DNA from 4 places in the Paenibacillus sp. 481 genome. Region 1 is predicted to be linked to each of the others. Evidence: riboswitches for the same ligand, from Rfam matches in the RefSeq annotation. Region 1 holds a riboswitch; each other region holds the start of a gene.
What was found. Region 1 has a riboswitch for cyclic di-AMP ahead of KIK04_RS10190 (resuscitation-promoting factor). Riboswitches for the same ligand answer to the same signal wherever they lie in the genome.
Positions count from the first base shown of each region.

Region 2: another riboswitch for cyclic di-AMP. It lies ahead of KIK04_RS05195 (hypothetical protein); the one in region 1 lies ahead of KIK04_RS10190 (resuscitation-promoting factor).
Region 3: another riboswitch for cyclic di-AMP. It lies ahead of KIK04_RS24075 (3D domain-containing protein); the one in region 1 lies ahead of KIK04_RS10190 (resuscitation-promoting factor).
Region 4: another riboswitch for cyclic di-AMP. It lies ahead of KIK04_RS09700 (C40 family peptidase); the one in region 1 lies ahead of KIK04_RS10190 (resuscitation-promoting factor).

Region 1 is NZ_CP075175.1:2,344,379-2,349,027, reverse strand. It holds gene KIK04_RS10200 (HD domain-containing protein) at 1-1,088, shown strand, start outside; gene KIK04_RS10195 (TatD family hydrolase) at 1,142-1,909, shown strand; cyclic di-AMP (ydaO/yuaA leader) riboswitch at 2,102-2,316, shown strand; gene KIK04_RS10190 (resuscitation-promoting factor) at 2,622-3,743, shown strand; gene rnmV (ribonuclease M5) at 3,886-4,425, shown strand; gene rsmA (16S rRNA (adenine(1518)-N(6)/adenine(1519)-N(6))-dimethyltransferase RsmA) at 4,549-4,649, shown strand, end outside.
Region 2 is NZ_CP075175.1:1,193,012-1,197,660, reverse strand. It holds gene KIK04_RS05205 (CgeB family protein) at 1-456, shown strand, start outside; gene KIK04_RS05200 (hypothetical protein) at 674-1,102, opposite strand; cyclic di-AMP (ydaO/yuaA leader) riboswitch at 1,429-1,617, shown strand; gene KIK04_RS05195 (hypothetical protein) at 1,693-2,136, shown strand; cyclic di-AMP (ydaO/yuaA leader) riboswitch at 2,188-2,372, shown strand; gene KIK04_RS24385 (potassium-transporting ATPase subunit F) at 2,680-2,760, shown strand; gene kdpA (potassium-transporting ATPase subunit KdpA) at 2,822-4,501, shown strand; gene kdpB (potassium-transporting ATPase subunit KdpB) at 4,531-4,649, shown strand, end outside.
Region 3 is NZ_CP075175.1:5,672,949-5,677,597, reverse strand. It holds gene KIK04_RS24095 (transporter substrate-binding domain-containing protein) at 1-627, shown strand, start outside; gene KIK04_RS24090 (amino acid ABC transporter permease) at 720-1,376, shown strand; gene KIK04_RS24085 (amino acid ABC transporter ATP-binding protein) at 1,369-2,091, shown strand; gene KIK04_RS24080 (PadR family transcriptional regulator) at 2,358-2,690, opposite strand; cyclic di-AMP (ydaO/yuaA leader) riboswitch at 2,915-3,100, shown strand; gene KIK04_RS24075 (3D domain-containing protein) at 3,106-3,867, shown strand; gene KIK04_RS24070 (polysaccharide deacetylase family protein) at 3,971-4,649, opposite strand, start outside.
Region 4 is NZ_CP075175.1:2,242,147-2,246,795, reverse strand. It holds gene KIK04_RS09705 (efflux RND transporter permease subunit) at 1-1,758, shown strand, start outside; gene KIK04_RS09700 (C40 family peptidase) at 1,997-2,491, opposite strand; cyclic di-AMP (ydaO/yuaA leader) riboswitch at 2,495-2,640, opposite strand; gene KIK04_RS09695 (carbamoyl transferase) at 2,917-3,732, opposite strand; gene KIK04_RS09690 (M1 family metallopeptidase) at 3,738-4,649, opposite strand, start outside.

The DNA of each region.
Region 1 (4,649 bases):
CACGGCGCATTATTTCACAATTTGAACGAAACCAATACGAGGATTGGCCACAAGACGAGCAGCTAGTCGTACTGTGTGCTGCTTTGCTGCATGATGTTGGCCATGGTCCTTTTTCTCACTCCATTGAAGAAGCGTTTGATATGAATCATGAGGATTGGACTTGCCGAATTATTTTAGGAAATACCGAAGTTAATGAGGTCTTAAAAAGAGTTAGCCCTGATTTCCCGGACAAAATAGCAGCTGTCATTGCCAAAACGTACGAGAAGCAAATTGTCGTTAATCTCGTATCGGGGTCACTAGATGCTGATCGGATGGATTACTTGCTGCGCGATGCTTATTTTACTGGCGTGAACTACGGTACGTTCGATATTGAGCGGATCATAAGATTGATGCGCCCGTTTAATGGTCGTATCGTTGTAAAGGCGAGTGGTATGCACGCTGTCGAGCACTATTTACTGTCTCGTTACGAAATGTACTGGCAAGTTTATTTTCATCCTGTAACACGTAGTTCAGAGTTAATATTGCGACTTATTTTCAAGCGGGCTAAACAATTGTATCAATCAGGCTATACATTCAGTTACTTTTATAAACCGCTGGATGCATTATTCGAAGGAACCCTTACGACTGAACAATATGTGCGGCTAGATGAAGCTTTCGTGCAGACCGCTTTTTCTCAGTGGATATATGAGGAAGATGAGCGGCTATCTGACTTGTGCCAGCGCTTTATGGAACGTAAACTGTACAAGTACGTTGAAGTTGATTCGTTAGATGATAAGATGATGAATCGTCTTCGCCAAGAATGGGAAGCGATTGGTCTGGATCCTGAATATGAGTTAAATGTAGACTCACCGTCGGACAATCCCTATGATGTATACCGATCAGGGGATGAATCTACACAGCAGCATATTTGGCTGCTTGATCGGGATGATCAGATTATTGAATTATCCAAGCAATCCAATATTGTGCGAACGATTAGTGGGTTGAAGCGTGGCAAGCATTCTATTTATTTCCCGATGGACAAGCTAAGGGAAAGAGAGCATTTGCTATCGCCCGATGTTCATCAATTGCTGTTTCGTCGTTCTAAATAGAACGTCTGGCGACCTTTTATATAGAAGAAATCAAAATTAAAGGAGAGACAACAGTGTTATTTGATACACATACGCATCTAGATAATCAGGCATTCGACGAAGATCGTGAGGACATTATTGCTCGTGCGTTAGAACAAGGCGTTACACGTATGGTTAATGTAGGATTTAATCGGGAGACGATCCCAACAACGATGGCGCTTGCCGAAAAGTATGACTTCATTTACGCGGCAGTTGGTTGGCATCCGACTGATGCTGTTACGATGGAGCAAGCCGATTTGGATTGGATTGCAGATTTAACAAAGCATGAGAAAGTCGTTGCCATCGGTGAGATTGGACTTGATTATTACTGGGATACGTCGCCTAAAGATGTACAGCAGCAAGTATTCCGTCAGCAAATTGGGATGGCACGTGAATTAGGGATGCCGATCATCATTCATAACCGTGATGCACATGAAGATGTGGTGCGTATTTTACGCGAAGAGAAGGCAAATGAAGTGGGCGGCATTATGCATTCGTTCTCTGGAAGTTGGGAAACCGCCAAAATGTGTCTTGATATGGGATTTTATATTTCTTTTGGCGGACCTGTTACTTTTAAAAATGCAAAACAACCGAAAGAAGTGCTCGTTCAAATTCCGAATGATCGGTTACTTATCGAGACAGATGCTCCGTATTTGACGCCGCATCCATATCGAGGTAAACGAAATGAGAGTGCTTATGTACGTCTGGTTGCAGAAACAGCAGCGGAATTAAAAGGGATGGATTTTGAAGAATTTTGCAGAATGACGACCGCAAATGCTCTTACATGTTTTGACATTCGTTGAAAATGAATGAAAAACCAATGAAAAAAAGTTCTACACCACGAAATAAGTGGATTTTATCAAGAAATCCGCGATTTATTACATTATTTTAACCCTTTTTAACGAAAAACGTGATTGATACCGTCTTTACAATGATGTTGTAAACACGATATGATTTCTCACAGATGTTCAAAAACATTTGAATATTGTTCCAATTAACCAGTATCGCTGAATCTCCAATTTTGGAGGGCGGGGGAACCAAGACATCGGTAGGCGAAAGGATCGATTACTTTCTCATTAACCTACGATGCGGATTATTAATCCTTGGGGTGAATTTTGGGCAGCCGAGCCATGAGCCGGTGTGTGCAAATAGGGTGACTCTCAGACCCGAACCCGACAGCTAACCTCGTAAGCGTGCGGAGAGAGGTCGTCGTGCGTCCTAAAGCTGTTGACGTTTGGGTATTCATACCTGAAGCCACGAAAGAGTCTCCTCTTACGCCAGGCTTCTTTTCTTTTTTCTCTTAAAATTTAGAATAAAGAAGAAAAAAGCGTCATAGGTTGTAAGAAACGGAGGCAATACAAGGCCTTTGCTGGAATTGGTGCGAAGAGTATGAATGATTGCTAGTTTATTCATACATGCGAGATATTCAATCTCTTCGTAAAAAATTTGCAAATAGTCACGTCAGATGTATCATGCATTACACTCGACGGCGGGACTATGAAGGAGGACCGAGAAATGGGACAGTTCGTTAAACGAGATTCCCATGATCCCCGATCATCCAGCATGTCGCTCGCATTGCGTTGGAAGCATGAAAATGTACGTGTTGTTTCTGTCATTGCTGTTGTTGCGGTAGCGGTTACGTTAGTTAGTGTGTTAATTATGTTTGGCCTCTCGAAAAAAGAGCTATCTGTCTACGTTGATGGACGAGAGCGTTTAATCGAGACTCGCCAAGAAACGCTTCGCGCTGTTTTGGATGAGCACGCGATAGCGGTAAGTAAACACGACGACGTGTCGATACCCGTAAATGCCGAGATTAAAGACGGTCAGCAAGTACACATTCAACGTGCAGTTCCTGTAAAAGTTACATTCGAAGGTCAGACGAGGACACAATATACAACGAAAAAGAATGTGGCGGAAGCATTAAGCTCCTTTAATATCCCTTTGAGTAAGAGCGACAAAGTATTCCCGGGGAAAAACACTAAAGTTTCGAGCGATATGAATATTCGAATTGTTAGGGTTAAGAAAGATGTGGTTGAGCGGAAAGTGAAAGTTCCGTACCAGACGGTAAAGAAAGAAGACCCTACATTGCTTAAAGGGAAGACGAAAACGGTTCAACAAGGAAAAGCGGGCGAAGTTGTTCACAAAGTTGAGAGAACGTTTGAAGATGGCAAACTTGTATATGCCCAACTCGTGAACAAGGAAGTTAAAGCGAAGCAAGTCAATCAGGTTGTAGCGTATGGTACGAAAAAGGAACCGGAAGTAATGACGTTGTCGGCGAGTTCGCCGGACATTTCAAACGCCGAAAAAGGCGATATTGATTTCAAATACAAGAAGATGCTTACGAATGTGCAGCTTACGGCTTATACGGAGAAAAAAGGCTCCCCAGGAGCGAAAACAGCTTCCGGCACAAAAGTAACTGAAGGGCGAACAATTGCGGTTGACCCGAAAGTTATTCCACTCGGCTGGTGGGTATATATTGAAGGTATCGGCTTCCGTCGCGCAGAAGATACAGGTGGCGCAGTAAAAGGGAAGATCGTCGATGTATACTTTGACAGCTCTAAGACAGTTAAACGCTTCGGCCGTAAGAGAGGGTTCACGATTTACGTGATTGGACCTGTGAAGCCAGAGGCAAACTAGGATAGACAATACCGTTAATGCGGCAGGCATGCTTTGTTGAGCACCACCGTGTATTTATGATATAGTAATTGGTAACTATTTATGTCACGCTAAGAAGAGGGAAACCCCTCTTCTTTTGTGTTTTTAGGAAAGGAGCAGGGCGTTGATACGAGAAATTATTGTCGTCGAAGGTCGAGACGACACGGTAGCCATTCAACGGGCTGTAGAGGCCGATACAATAGAAACTGGCGGCTCCGCCATTAATGATATGACCATCCGCCGAATTGCGCTCGCTCAAGAGCGGCGGGGGGTCATTATTTTTACTGATCCCGATCATGCGGGGGAACGTATTCGTAAAATTATTGCGCAGCATGTACCTGGCTGCAAGCATGCTTTTTTGCCACGTCATGAGGCCATCAAAAAAGGTGACTTAGGCGTAGAAAATGCATCGCCCGAAGCGATTCGCAAAGCGCTTCAGCAAGTGCGTACAGAGATGCCTTCTACAGAGGGGGAACTCACGTGGACGCATTTGGTGGAAGCGGGATTGACGACGCACGCAGGATCTGCGGAGCGCCGGATGAAGCTTGGTGAAATATTAGGCATCGGATATTGCAACGGAAAGCAATTTTTAAAGCGCTGCATGGCGTTTCAAATTGGGTACGAGGAATTTTCCGCTGCGCTAAAGCAGTTGGATGAACAATAATAAACCACTAGTAATGGGATATTAGCAATGCCTTTGCAGGATACACTACAAATAGATGAGTTTAACGGCAACTAATTTATAACTAACTAATACGGAATGAATGAAGGAAGGGAACATATACAAATGACCCATTCAGCTATAGATATTGCAACACCCTCGCGCACAAAGGACATTATCCGCAAACATGGATTCGCTTTTAAAAAGAGCCTAGGACAAAACTTTCT
Region 2 (4,649 bases), 1.2 Mb from region 1:
GGCAGCAAAATTGTGATCAATATGCATCGCTCCGTCGAGGATGAGACGGTTAACAACAACAAAGCTCGTATTCCCGCTGTTTCACCTAATCCACGAACGTTTGAAATTTCCGGTTGCGGAACACTCCAACTAACCGATGTTCGCGCGGATTTGCCCCGTTTTTATACGCCTGGCGTTGAAATTGAGACTTACAGATCCTCGGAGGAGTTAGTGAGCAAGGTTGAATATTACTTGCATAACGAGGAGGCAAGACGAGAAATCGCGCTGCGCAGTCTAGAGCGGACGATGAGAGAACATACCTATATGAATCGAATTAACGAACTTCTGCGCGTCGTTTTTGATCCACCATCTGATCAACAGCAGCACCTTAACCAACTGAACTCAATCGACCAATCAAACCCATTCGGTCAACCAAACCCACACTACCAATCAAATTCAATCGGCCAGTCAAACTGACCCAGCCCACATGACCAACCAAATCCACTCACCTAACCTAGTCCATATGGATAGCAACGACACCTACTAGATCAAAGCTTGCCTCATCCTACCTCTACCTTGTAAATGCCCAACCGTCTCTCCCTATATTGTACCTTTACCCTTTACTTGACAGGAGTAGGACAATAACATAAAGCCCGGGCAACATCTGCTCGGGCTTTGCTCTATGCGCATTTTGTCAAATGAGCGTTTGTTCAATTTCCACCATATCTAGCTTGCCTCCATTTTCGAGCACGATGCTTAGCCAAATTCGTTTAACAGGCTGCCCTGTAACACGCTGCACGACGTCTTCCAGAGCAGCTGCACGCTCCTGTTGTTCCATTTGCTGCATCGGTTTGTCGATATTGCGCTCCCGGACCCAATTTGGCAGCAGCGGCACTTCACTTCCGGCTGGAGCATGCTCATCGTGGCGAGGGCAACTACGAAAAAAAATCATGTCATGAAAAAAGCTGACATCTGTTGCGTACGCCGCGTCCGTTGGCTGCGGCTGTTCATCGGTGCATAATCGGCAAGCACGAATCGAGCTAAAAAAACGTTCGTTATTCCAACGCTGCCACTCTGTAATGAGCATTTTCCGCTGAAGTTCAAGGTCGCCCGAGCATTCCAATACGAACTCCTCCTCAAAAACGTTGTGAGCGTATCCTAACGTGATCTGGGAATCGGTGTAAATAGATACAAACCTATTTTTTTACGCCAATTTCATTGAAAGTAGCGCTTACATGCAGCTCGTTATTGGAATTGCTGCTAATATCTCTTGAAATCACCATAATTCACGAACGGTTGAGCGTTAGCGAGCTAATGATCTGATTTTGGAAGATTGAACTTGATTTCATGCATGTCTTGCATCGGAATTACCATTTATGAGCTTTCACGGTGATTTACAGGTTAAGGCAATCAGGCGTAATATTCAGTTCAGCAATACAACGTATCCGAACGTCTAGATCGCTGAGTTCCGTCAATCGACGGAAGCGGGGGAACCAATAAGCGAAATCGGCCATAATGGGCAAATTTGCGCATTATCCGTTCGTAGGGGTGAATTTGAAGCAGCGTGCTGCTTTGATAGGGGGACTTCTCGCTCCCGAATCCGTCAGCTAACCTCGTAAGCGTGTGAGAAGAGGCGTGCCTAGTCTGATCTGGCGCATTTCCTCTTTCTTGTGGAAAAAAAGGCGACGGTAATGAAGACAGGAGGAACAGGATATGTTTGAAGCAGATCGCATCGTTACTGTGTTTGCACCGAATGCGATGGGCGTAGACTTTGTGCGTCAGTTAAGGGGAGCAGGGATACCTACTGCGGCCATTGTAAACAGCACCCGAATGGCCAAGAAGCTGGAGAAGTTGGGTGTCAAGCACATGTGTCACCTGAATACGTCCGATCCGAAAGCTTGGATCGTACCGCATGTGCCTGTAGGACGTATTTTCATTTTCGAGCAAAGTTTCGCGTTGACGTGCCGCTTGCTGCAAGTGTGCCGACATTGGACAACAGACCCGATAACGGTCGTTACTAAACATCATCATCCGCATTCGATTTACCGATTGCTAGGTGCGAACTACATCGTGTTCACGCAATCGGATCAAGTAAGCTTTTTAATGACGGAACTTATTCATGCCGTTACAGACTGCCCGACGCCAACAGCGTTGTAAATGCTGAACCGTGATATGAACGATGCTTCGTCTTCACATTAAAAAAATAGGCTATGCTCATCGCTGAGTTCCGTCAATCGACGGAAGCGGGGGAACCACAAGTACAGCATGCGTAACGACAGCTCACACGAGCTGCAAGTCGCGCATGTGAGGGGTGAATCTTGGCTCAAGCCAAGTAGGGCGACTCAATGCGCCCGAATCCGTCAGCTAACCTCGTAAGCGTCCATAGAGGCCGCCTTATTTCGTCGTGGCTACGTACGGCTTTCATTTGCTGTGCGTTAGTGAGGCCGCGCGGAAAGGACCCTCTTTCCGTGCGGCCTTTTTGCGTGCTTTTTTACGTATCGTGACGAAAAATTCAGTTATCTTGCGCACTTGTGCTGCTACTGATAAACCGTTGCTGGAACAGGAAAGTTGAACAGAAAAAGGGGAGGAATTCAAGATGTACGACGTGGTCATGTTAATGCTTCTTAGTATGCTCGGCTTAACGAGCATCGGCATCTTACACTGGTGTACTCGGGAAGTTGGAGATCGGGGTGAACGATTGTGACCATTGGACTATTTGTTATCGTTGGGGCCTTGTTCATCTACTTAGGTTACGCATTAGTGAAGCCAGAAAAATTTTAAACACAATTTATTCTAGGGTGCTCGACAAGAGTCGCTGTCATATGGGAAAGGTGGAAATACAATGAGTGCATTAGGATGGATTTCAATCGGGGTAACGCTGCTGCTCGTCCTGCTGTTAGCGCGGCCAACCGGAATTTATTTGGCCAAGGTGTTCGACAACAACGGGGGGCCGCGGCCGCTAGATGCGGTGTTCGGTCCGCTCGATCGACTATTATTTAAACTATTTGGTATCAAAGAAGTGAATCAGAGCTGGAAAAACTACGCTTTTGCAGCGCTGCTGTCCAATATATTGATGATTGGCATTACTTACGCGATCTTTCGTCTGCAAGGCATCCTGCCGCTTAATCCGAGTGGGATTCCGGGTATGGAGCCGTCGCTCGCTTTTAATACGGCAATAAGCTTTATGGCAAATACGAACTTGCAGCATTACAGCGGGGAAAGTGGATTATCTTATTTATCCCAAATGGTCGGCATTACGTTCTTGATGTTTACAGCGCCAGCCACGTTCTTAGCTGTCGTGTTCGCCTTTATTCGTGGCTTAATCGGTAAGCCGCTCGGCAACTTCCTTGCCGATTTAGTTCGCTCGATTACACGTGTATTTTTACCGATTTCGATTGTAGCGGGCTTGATCTTTGTTCTGCTTGGTGTACCACAAACGTTCAGTCCAACGGAAACGGCTATCACGATTGAGGGAGCGGAACAGCACATCGCTCGTGGACCAGCAGCCTCGCTGATTGCGATTAAAGAGCTAGGCAACAATGGTGGTGGGTTTTTCGGAGTCAACTCTGCGCATCCGTTCGAGAACCCAGATGGAATCAGCAATATGCTGCAAATGCTGCTTATGATGCTAATCGGTACATCGCTACCGTTTGCTTACGGCCGTATGGTCGGTAGTCCCAAAGAAGGCAGAGTACTTTTCGTCGCGATGTCGATGATGTTCATTATGCTGCTAGGTACGTCTATTGCAGCCGAACAAGCTGGAAATCCTGTAATGAACGCTTATGGATTTAGTGGCAGCGGCAGCATGGAAGGCAAGGAAGTTCGTTTCGGTATCGCAGGATCGTCGTTATATTCGGTTGTTACAACGGCATCAGAGACCGGTGGCGTGAATACAATGCACGATACACTGACTCCACTCGGCGGAATCGTTACGCTGGCCAATATGATGCTGAACACCGTATTTGGCGGGGTCGGGGCAGGATTTTTGAACGTATTGATGTACGCGATGATCGCTGTGTTCTTATCTGGCCTAATGGTCGGGCGTACACCGGAATTCCTTGGCCGCAAGCTGGAAAGCAAAGAAATGAAGCTGATCGCGGTTACGCTTATCGTACAGCCGCTCCTTATTCTCGTACCGACAGCTATTGCCGTGGCGACACAGGCCGATACGATTTCCAATCCGGGCTTCCATGGTCTGTCGCAAGCGTTGTATGAATTTACTTCATCCGCAGCCAATAATGGATCAGGCTTTGAAGGATTAGGGGATGCGACGCCGTTTTGGAACATCTCCACAGGTATTGTGATGTTTTTGGGCCGCTACATTTCGATGATTACGCTGTTGGCCGTTGCAGGCTCGATGGCGAGCAAGCAGCCTATACCGCAAACGAGCGGAACTTTCCGCACGAGTTCGGGAACGTTCGGTGTTGTATTTGTAGGGACGGTCGTGATTGTAGGTGCGCTGACTTTCTTCCCTGTACTCGTACTTGGACCGATCGCAGAACATTTAACGTTGTGGAAATGATGAGGGGAATAAAGGAGGAGCTGTAAGCGATGAGTACTGCAAAAATGATGAAAACACCGACGCCTTTTGAACCGGATTCCGGGCAAAGAGGCCAAAGACAGACGGGTGGACCAGCAGGGGGAGGGCGACCAGGCATTCCCAATGCGCC
Region 3 (4,649 bases), 2.4 Mb from region 1:
GGTAAGGACGAGATCGTCGGCTTCGATATTTCGATCGCGAAAGAAATTGCGAAAGATATGGGTGCTGAACTCGTCATTGAAGATATGAAGTTTGATTCGGTTATCGAAGCTTTGAATTCGAAAAAGGTAGATTTCATTATGGCAGGTTTGGACGCTGACCCTGAGCGGGAGAAAGCGATGACCTTTTCCGAGCCCTACTATTTAGCTGAGGCAGGCGTAATTATTCGTGCAGCTGATAAAGAAAAGTATAAAACAGCGGCAGATTTGAAAGGGCAAAAGATCGGTGTGCAGCAAGGATCGACTTTCGAAGATGTCGCGACGCAAATTCCAGATGCCCAGATTGAAAAGCTCGTTTCAGTAAGTGACCTTGCACTGGCACTGGAATCGAATCGTATCGAGGCCGTACTTGCCGAGAAGCCTGTGGCGAAAGCTTACGCGACAAAGCGCAGTGATGCATTGGCAGTTGCTGACGTGCAGCTGAAGCCGGAAGGAGAAGGTTATGTCGTTGGAATTCATAAACAAAATCCGGATTTGGCGGCACAAATTAATAAAACTATTCAACGTTTGAAGCAGGAAGGCAAAATCGAAACGTTTTTGATCGATGCTCAAGCGTTAGCAGAACAATAAGCGATGCATGTTAGGCGGCGTAATTGCCGCCCTTCTTTTTTTAAAAGCAAGATGTAAGGTTGAAAGTTAGAGCTAGCGAGAGGGGAAACGGCATGAGTGACTTTTTTAATATGCTATGGGAAAATAAAGATTTGTATATATCGGGCGCAATTGTAACGCTTGAACTATCATTTTTCGCTGTTATATTCGGATCTATACTGGGTGCTATCCTTGTATTTATGAAGTTAGGTCCGATCAAACCGATCAGTTGGGTTGCAACGGTATATATCGAAATATTTCGGGGGACACCGCTTATTGTCCAATTGTTTATAGTGTATTTTGGACTACCCCAATTTGGGATTGAGTTTGACAAATTTATAGCAGGGGTTATCGCCCTTTCATTGAATAGCGCCGCCTATTTGGCGGAAATTTTCCGGACTGGTATTCAATCGATTGATAAAGGTCAATTGGAGGCTGCGCGTTCACTCGGTATGACGAAGGCGAAGGCGATGCGCTACATTATATTGCCTCAGGCGCTACGTACCGTCATTCCGACCATTGCCAATGAGTTTGTTGTTATCATTAAGGAGTCAGCAATCGTTTGCTTTATCGGTCTGGCCGATATTTTTTATCAGACTGGAGTTATCCGCAGTCAAACTTATACGGCAATGGGCCCCTTAGTAGGGTCTGCCATGACGTACTTTATTTTAACATTTACACTTTCTAAGCTGATCGGCTACTGGGAAAGGAAGTTGAAGACAAATGATTGAAGTTCAAAATTTGCATAAAAGCTTTGGTAAGCTCAACATTTTGAACGGCATCGATATTAGCATCGCTAAAGGGGAAGTCGTCGTCGTTATTGGGCCGAGTGGCTCTGGTAAAAGTACATTTTTGCGTTGTTTGAATTTACTGGAAACGCCTACACAAGGGAACGTTGTATTTGAAGGTCAGTCCATCAATGCTAGCAAACATGATATTAACGTAACACGTGAGAAAATGGGAATGGTATTCCAGTCGTTTAACTTATTTCCGCATATGACGGTGCTGGACAACATTACGTTGGCGCCGATTAAAGTGAAGAACGTGAACAAGGGAGATGCGGAACAGCTTGCGCTTGAGCTGCTTAAAAAAGTAGGGCTCGCTGAGAAGGCACAGGCGTATCCTGCCCAGCTGTCTGGTGGTCAGAAGCAGCGGATTGCCATTGCACGGGCGTTGGCGATGCAGCCGCATGTGATGCTGTTTGACGAGCCGACATCTGCCCTAGATCCAGAGATGGTTGGCGATGTGCTAGAAGTGATGAAATCGCTCGCTGCCGAAGGGATGACGATGATCATCGTGACACACGAGATGGGCTTTGCTCGTGAGGTAGGGGACCGCGTCATTTTTATGGACGGCGGTCAAATTGTTGAAGCTGGGAAGCCGGGGGAGCTGTTTAGCGAGCCGAAGCATCCGCGGACACAAGAGTTTTTGAGTAAAGTGTTGTAAAAGTGGAAGGCGTTTAACGTCTGCGTATGATGCGCAGTAGGAGCAGTCTGAACTCAATGAGTTTGGACTGCTCCTTTTTTGTGTGGCTGTAGGACTAAATGTAGTTTATTGAGCCGCAGATGGACCATGACCAGTAGGGTTCGACTGACCGGGACCGCGTGGAATCCTATTTTTACGTCTATATAGGGATAAAAGAAGACCGACAGCGGCAAAGTCAACAAGCTGTGTTGTAAAACTGTAGCCGATGAATGGCAGTGCCAAGCCGACTATGGATTCCCCTCTCCAATAACGGTGTCAACCGCGATGCGAAAACGTGTCCATTCTACTTTTTTCTCGTCTAAGTGTGTACGGCCCTCATCGGTAATGCGATAATATTTACGCTTGCGTCCATCATGCTCGCTCCAATACGAATCAAGCCACCCCGTTGCTTCCAATGTGTGCAAAATAGGATAGAGCGTACCTTCCTTCATTGTAAATACGCCATCCGATCTGTACTCGATTTCCCTAATCAATTCATAGCCGTACATTTCTTTCTTATTCAATACCGTAAGCAATAAAATGACGGTACTGCCTTTCATCAGTTCTTTATTAATCATCACTATTTGTTCACCCCCGAACACATAGAATATCTATGCATCGAAATTCTATGTAATAGTATAAATGAGCCTGCAATGGATTTCAATCATTTTCCAATCTCATTTACGTATTATACTGATCACCTGCACATTTTTTGAAAAAGTAAAATTGCTGTAACCATTGGTATCCATAGGTTTACAAGGATTAACAAGATCTACCTGCGCACAGGTTACAATATTGTGATATGATCCTTTCCGAGCCGAAACGACACCCGTACGGGGGATGATTGACCGATAGCCGTCACATAAAGACGGCGTCTTGGGGTGAATCGCTAACGAGCAATGATTGCGTTGTTCATTGTTTGACACATGCGTAGGGTACTCCTTAACCCGAATCCGACAACTAACCCCGCAGGCCAACCTAAGGAGGAATACTTATATGAAGAAAATTACATTTTTAAAATTAGCAATTGCAGTACTAGGTTTAGCAGCTGTTGTACAGATTTTACCGGTTTATGCAGACGGAGAGAACTATGTGGTGCAAGAGGGAGAAACCTTCTATGCGATCGCCAATAAATATGATCTAGGTTTAGAGGCAGTACTTGCTGCCAATCCGAACATTGATCCTAAAAACGTATACAGCGGCTTGAAAGTGAATTTGCCATTTGCGGCAGACACAGCATCGAATGAGAAGCAGCCCAAGGAGTCTAAGGAGCAAGCAGAACAACAAACGGGTGATAACAAGAATGAAGGTTCTAAAGCTCAACCAAAAGCACAGACTAAAGCTCCATCTAAAGCTCAGCCTAAAGCGGCTGTGGCGACAATGAAAGCAAAGTCAACTTCGAATAAGATTGTTCAAGTGTCTGGACGTGAAATGGAATACAAGTGGCGTGCCAATATGAAAGCAACCGCATATTCGGCTGATCCAAGCGAGAATGGTCCATGGGGCGGAGTCGACTACTTCGGTAACAAGTTAGAACTTGGAACTGTTGCCGTTGATCCAGACGTGATTCCACTTGGAACGAAACTGTTTATTACAGGCTATGATTTCAAACATTTGCCTGGTGGCGGTCTTCTTGCTACAGCACGTGACATTGGCGGCGCGATTAATGGCAACAAAATTGATATTTTTGTTCCTGTTAGCAAGCGTGTCGGCAATACGTTCGGCATTCAAAATGTACAAGTTTACGTTTTGAAATAACGAACACTTCAACTTACAACGCGGCCTCGTCAACACTTACATTGACGAGGCTAACCATAGACGAGTCTTGATTGCTTGTTGTACCTCGTGTACACATAAGCGATCAAGACTCTTTTTTTTCTTTTTGATCGTGAAACAGGTCAGGCACAGTCACAAAATCGTAGCCTTTGGCCTGTAGCTTCTTAATAATACGCGGCAGAGCAAGCAGCGTCCCACGCAAGTAGCCATTTTGAGGGCTTCCACCCGCATGCTGAAGCACAATTGAACCAGGTTCAACGTTGCTCATGACGAGTTGCTCAATCTCGGCCCCGCTTAATCCTTTCCAGTCTTTCGAATCGACATCCCAGTTAACAACGATATAACCGTGTTTTCCTGCCCAACGTAGCTGTTCTTCATTAATGGCACCGTACGGAGGCCGGAAAAAGCGCGGCTTATAACCGATAACTTGCTCAATGATATGCTCCGTGTTCAACACTTGCGTTGTAAAAGCAGGCATCGACAACTTCGTGAGCAACGGATGGCTCATGGAGTGGTTGCCTATCATGTGGCCTTCGTCAACCATGCGTCTGACGATCTGCGGATATTGTTTTACGCGTGAACCGACTAGGAAAAACGTTGCCTGAATGTGATGCTCTTTCAAAATGTCCAACACGAGCGGTGTAATGATATGGTCAGGCACATCATCAAACGTTAAGGCAACTTTTTGCTTGCCAGAAGCTGAGCCGCGCAGTTTAAAAAAGTGCGGATACTTCATTCTTAGTTGTGCCAAGCTTAGCTTAAAT
Region 4 (4,649 bases), 100 kb from region 1:
GTGCCAATTATGTCTTCAACGATTGTTACGATTGCGGTCTTCTTGCCGCTCGGTCTAGTAACGGGCATGATCGGCGAGTTGTTCTTGCCGTTCGGTTTGACGATCGTATTCTCTTTGCTTGCATCTCTGCTCGTAGCGGTTACGGTTGTGCCGATGATGGCGCATCAGATGTTCAAGCGTGGTATTCATGAGAAGCACCAGCATCACGAAGATAAGCCAGGCCGCTTGGCTTTGGCATACAAGCGTACACTTGAGTGGTCGTTGAACCATAAAGGGATTACGTCATTGATTGCGGTGTTGCTGCTCGTAAGCAGTATGATGCTTGCACCGCTCGTTGGTGTCAGCTTTATAGCTTCGGAAGAAGAAAAGATGATTATTGCGACCTATAATCCGGAAGCAGGTCAGACTTTGGATGAAGTGAAAGATACGGCCATGGTCGCGGAATCGTACTTCCAAGCAGATGAACATGTAGAAGTCGTGCAGTTCTCAGTGGGTGGCGAGAATCCGTTCAGTCCGGGTGCGCGCAATCAGGCGCTATTTTTCGTGAAGTACAAGCCAGACACACCGGAGTTTACACAGCTGAAAGATCAAGTTATGAAGGATCTAAAGGCGAAGACGAGTAAAGGTGAGTGGGGGCAGATGGACTTCGCCTCTGGCGGCTTTAGTGGCAACGACCTGAAGTTGTTCGTATATGGCGATAACTTGGACAAAATGAAGCCTGTCGTAGCTGATTTAGAAAAGCGGTTAGCGAAGGTAGAAGGTCTAAGTGATGTGCAGTCCAGTTTATCTGACGCATATGAAGAATACACATTTTCGATTGATCATAAAAAGCTAAGCCAGTATGGCCTAACGTCTGCTGATGTCGGCATGTTGCTCAGTCAACAGCGGGAACGGCCTGTGTTAACAACCGTCGAGAAGGACGGGGAAGAGCTGAATGTATATTTGCAGGTGAAAGAAGAAAAGACGAAGTCGGTAGATGACCTGTTGAATCGCGAATTGACGACTCCTCTTGGAACCAAGGTTAAAGTGTCTGAAGTCGTTAAGGTGAACGAAGGTACAACATCGGATACGATTACACGCAAAAATGGTCGTCTTGTGCTTGATGTCAGCGGCAAAATAAACGGAGCCAACGTTGGCGAAGTATCGGCTGCTGCTCAGAAGGAAGTAGATGCAATGAAACTTCCGACTGGTGTTGAGATTTCCACAGGCGGTGTGACGGCTGATATTCAAGAATCGTTTACACAGCTTGGAGTTGCCATGTTGGCGGCGATCGCTATTGTGTACTTGATTTTAGTTATCACTTTCGGCGGTGGAGCGGCGCCATTCGCTATCCTGTTCTCGCTTCCATTTACGGTTATCGGAGCGATGGTGGCTCTCTATATAGCTGGGGAGACGATTAGTATATCTGCACTTATCGGTATGCTGATGCTGATCGGTATCGTTGTGACGAATGCAATTGTATTGATTGACCGTGTTATCCAAAAGGAAGAGGAAGGCTATTCTGTACGTGAAGCCTTGCTAGAAGCGGCAACGACGCGTCTCCGTCCTATTCTGATGACGGCGATCGCGACGATCGGGGCGTTAATTCCGCTGGCTATCGGGATGGAAGGCGGCGGCGTAATCTCTCGTGGTCTCGGTGTGACGGTAATCGGTGGCTTGACCAGTTCGACACTGCTGACGCTGCTTATCGTACCGATCGTCTATGAGATGATCGTGAAGCTGCGCCGCAAGAAATCGAATCATAATGCTGCTGCCTAACGATAAACCATAAACGTAAAGAAATAGAGAGCTGTTCTCCATGATTGGGGAATGGCTCTCTTTTTGCTTGTTTGCTAGGCAGTGTGGAATGATAGCGTTTGTGTTACTTTTTGAAAAAAAGGGTAATACGAATTATACGATGTTCAACCTGAAATAAAACAAGCCTGGTAAAGTGCGATAATATCGCCTTTTACCAAGCTTGTCCCATAAACGAATAGCTTATAACGTGAAATGAATGCTATTTGCCGCTCTGTGCAGTTGCAACTGCATAGCTCGCGTAACTGTCGAACTTCTCTTCGGCCATTACGCGACGAGCGCCCAAATAGCGCTTCTCATAATAGTCCATGCTTAGTTTGTCGATGCGTACACCGTCGTTGGATGCCGAATGAGCAAACTTGCCGTTACCGACAAAAATACCAACGTGTGATACACCTTTACCGCTAGTGTTAAAAAAGACCAAGTCTCCAGGACGGAGTTCATCTTTGCTGACCTTATCTCCTTCTTCAAATTGCGAGGAAGAGGAACGAGTCAAATCGATGCCCATTTTGTCGAATACGTATTTCGTAAAGCCCGAGCAGTCAAAACCGCTTGTTGTCGAACCTCCGTATGAATACGGAACTCCTAGTAAGTCTTCGATCGTATTGTCCATCTTGGATGCTGCAAATGCGCTGCCTGTACTAAAAGAGAACAGGACGCTCAGACCCAGCACCGCTGTAGCCAGCTTCTTTTTCAATTGGTTAAGCCCCTTCCTTGCCTGCGAGGTTAGCTGAAGGGTTCGGTTGAAGGTAACCTATGATCTCTGCTTGCGGCAAGATCAATTCACCCGTAAAGACTGGTTCCCCCGTTTCCCGGATGTGGACGGGAATTCGGCGCATTTTGGAATGTCACATCTAGATTACGGTACATAAATTACAAAATTGAAAGAACTAGATCTGATTTAATTACAAAGTTGTAACAAATCTAAGGTTTATTTTAGCAGACGGGTTTTGTTTTTACAAACCATTTTTGCCCTATTCACAAAAAAAACTTGCTTGATCGGCAATAGCCGACGACAAGCAAGCCTTTTTATGCAAGATCTGTTCGATAAATGTAACGGTCAGGAAATGGTTCGACAACGATTATTCAGCAACCGCTCGTTAACTACTGTAACTACCGTAACTACTTCGTGTTGTCTGCTTCGCGCCATACCGCGTAGCGGGCAGATAGCCCCCACATTTTAAGAAATACGCGCACGGCTGGGAACGCTTGCTGCAAAATAAGTGCCGTCATTCCCGTCCATAAGAAAGCTGCACTGGTTACAGCTATGCTGCACGCCAAGCCTATAGCCATAAATAGGGCCGATAGTCCAAGTGTAGGCAGCAAGCGCCTTATGCCAATACCAAGAGCACGATGCAGTGCCGTCTCAGAAGCGACGCCAAATTTTAAAAAGAGGAACACATGGTGTAACAGCCAGCCGCCTAAAGCCCATACGAGCGCGAATGGTAACAAATCAGTAAGGAGTGTTTGTAAGCTCGGATGCCTAGCTAATGACTTTGCTGCCAGCGGTATGAACCAGTAGGCCGGTGCCAAGAGTACGGTCATTTCCAACACATATAAAAATAGTATCGATTTCCACGTTGTTTTGATGCCTTTAAAAAAGCTAAGTCCTACACGCGAGTGCGCCATGGAGTAAAATAGGCCAGCATGGATGAGCGGGGTCAGTAGCATGTGAACAACAATAAACGCTAGTGCCGTCCACAAATAAGGTGTATACTCGCTCGTCTTCATCAAATGAAACTGGCTTTCCATTATAAACAGCTGCGCACTTAGTTCAGTTGGCGGGGGGTTAGGGTAACGATGGAGCACGGGAACGACGATATCTTCGATGAATCGGTACAGAAAAAAGCCCCACAGCAGCTGATATAAGAACAAAATAATGCCGATATACACATGATCTTTTAACCAAGTCCATCCTTCATGTACATATAATTTCATCGTTATCACCACCCTAGCACGTTCGTTATCGCTTCCATTAATTTAACGACAGTCAAATTGGAGCGCGTTCGCAACGGTTCTTCAACCTCAGCTCGCATATAATTGTTAATATGCTTATTTTCGAGCACGATTTTGTAAAGGGGATCAACCATGACCCATTCTAACGGTTTGGGGTGGCTAATCTTGTAGCGAATGCGATCACCATCGCCATTCCATACTTTGCGTGTAATGCTGCCGTCAGCAAAGCTGAACACAATGGTGATGTTCGGATAATCGGCTCCCAGCTTCCGAATATGTACGGTAGATTCGTAGTGATTATCGTTTCCTTGGGCAATTCGCTCGGTCTGGATACTTTCAACCGCAAAGTCAGCCATTTTGTCACTGTACACATATTGATTGAAAAATTGGGTCCATTTTTGCTTCGTCACCTGCTCGACGACCCGTTGGAAATCGGCAGTAGTCGGATGTTTGAAGCGGTACTTCTGCGTGTACGTTCGCAATATGCGCTGCATGGTCTTGTCCCCGACTTGAGCCTCCATCGCTCGTAGCACGAGCTTGGCACGCAAGTACACATTTTCGGCGTAATGATCTTGATGGTTGTAGCGCCATGCCTCAAGCTTCAATGGCGCTGGGCTCGTAATGTAGCTCGCCTGTACGGCCAAGTTAGGCGTGACACCGAATTCTTCTTCCATCAACTTATCTTCTGCATAAGAAGTGAAGCCCTCATCTAGCCATGCCTCTTCGAATTCATTGGAGGCGAGCAGGCCATAAAAATATTGATGGCCAATTTCGTGTACGACGGTTCTTTCTAAATCGTAGCCAGGGCTATCGTCCTCCGCGCCAAAGGCGGTAACGAGCGTAGGGTACTCCATGCCCCCAGCACCATTAGCCGATTTAGGCGGAACGACAATCGACAG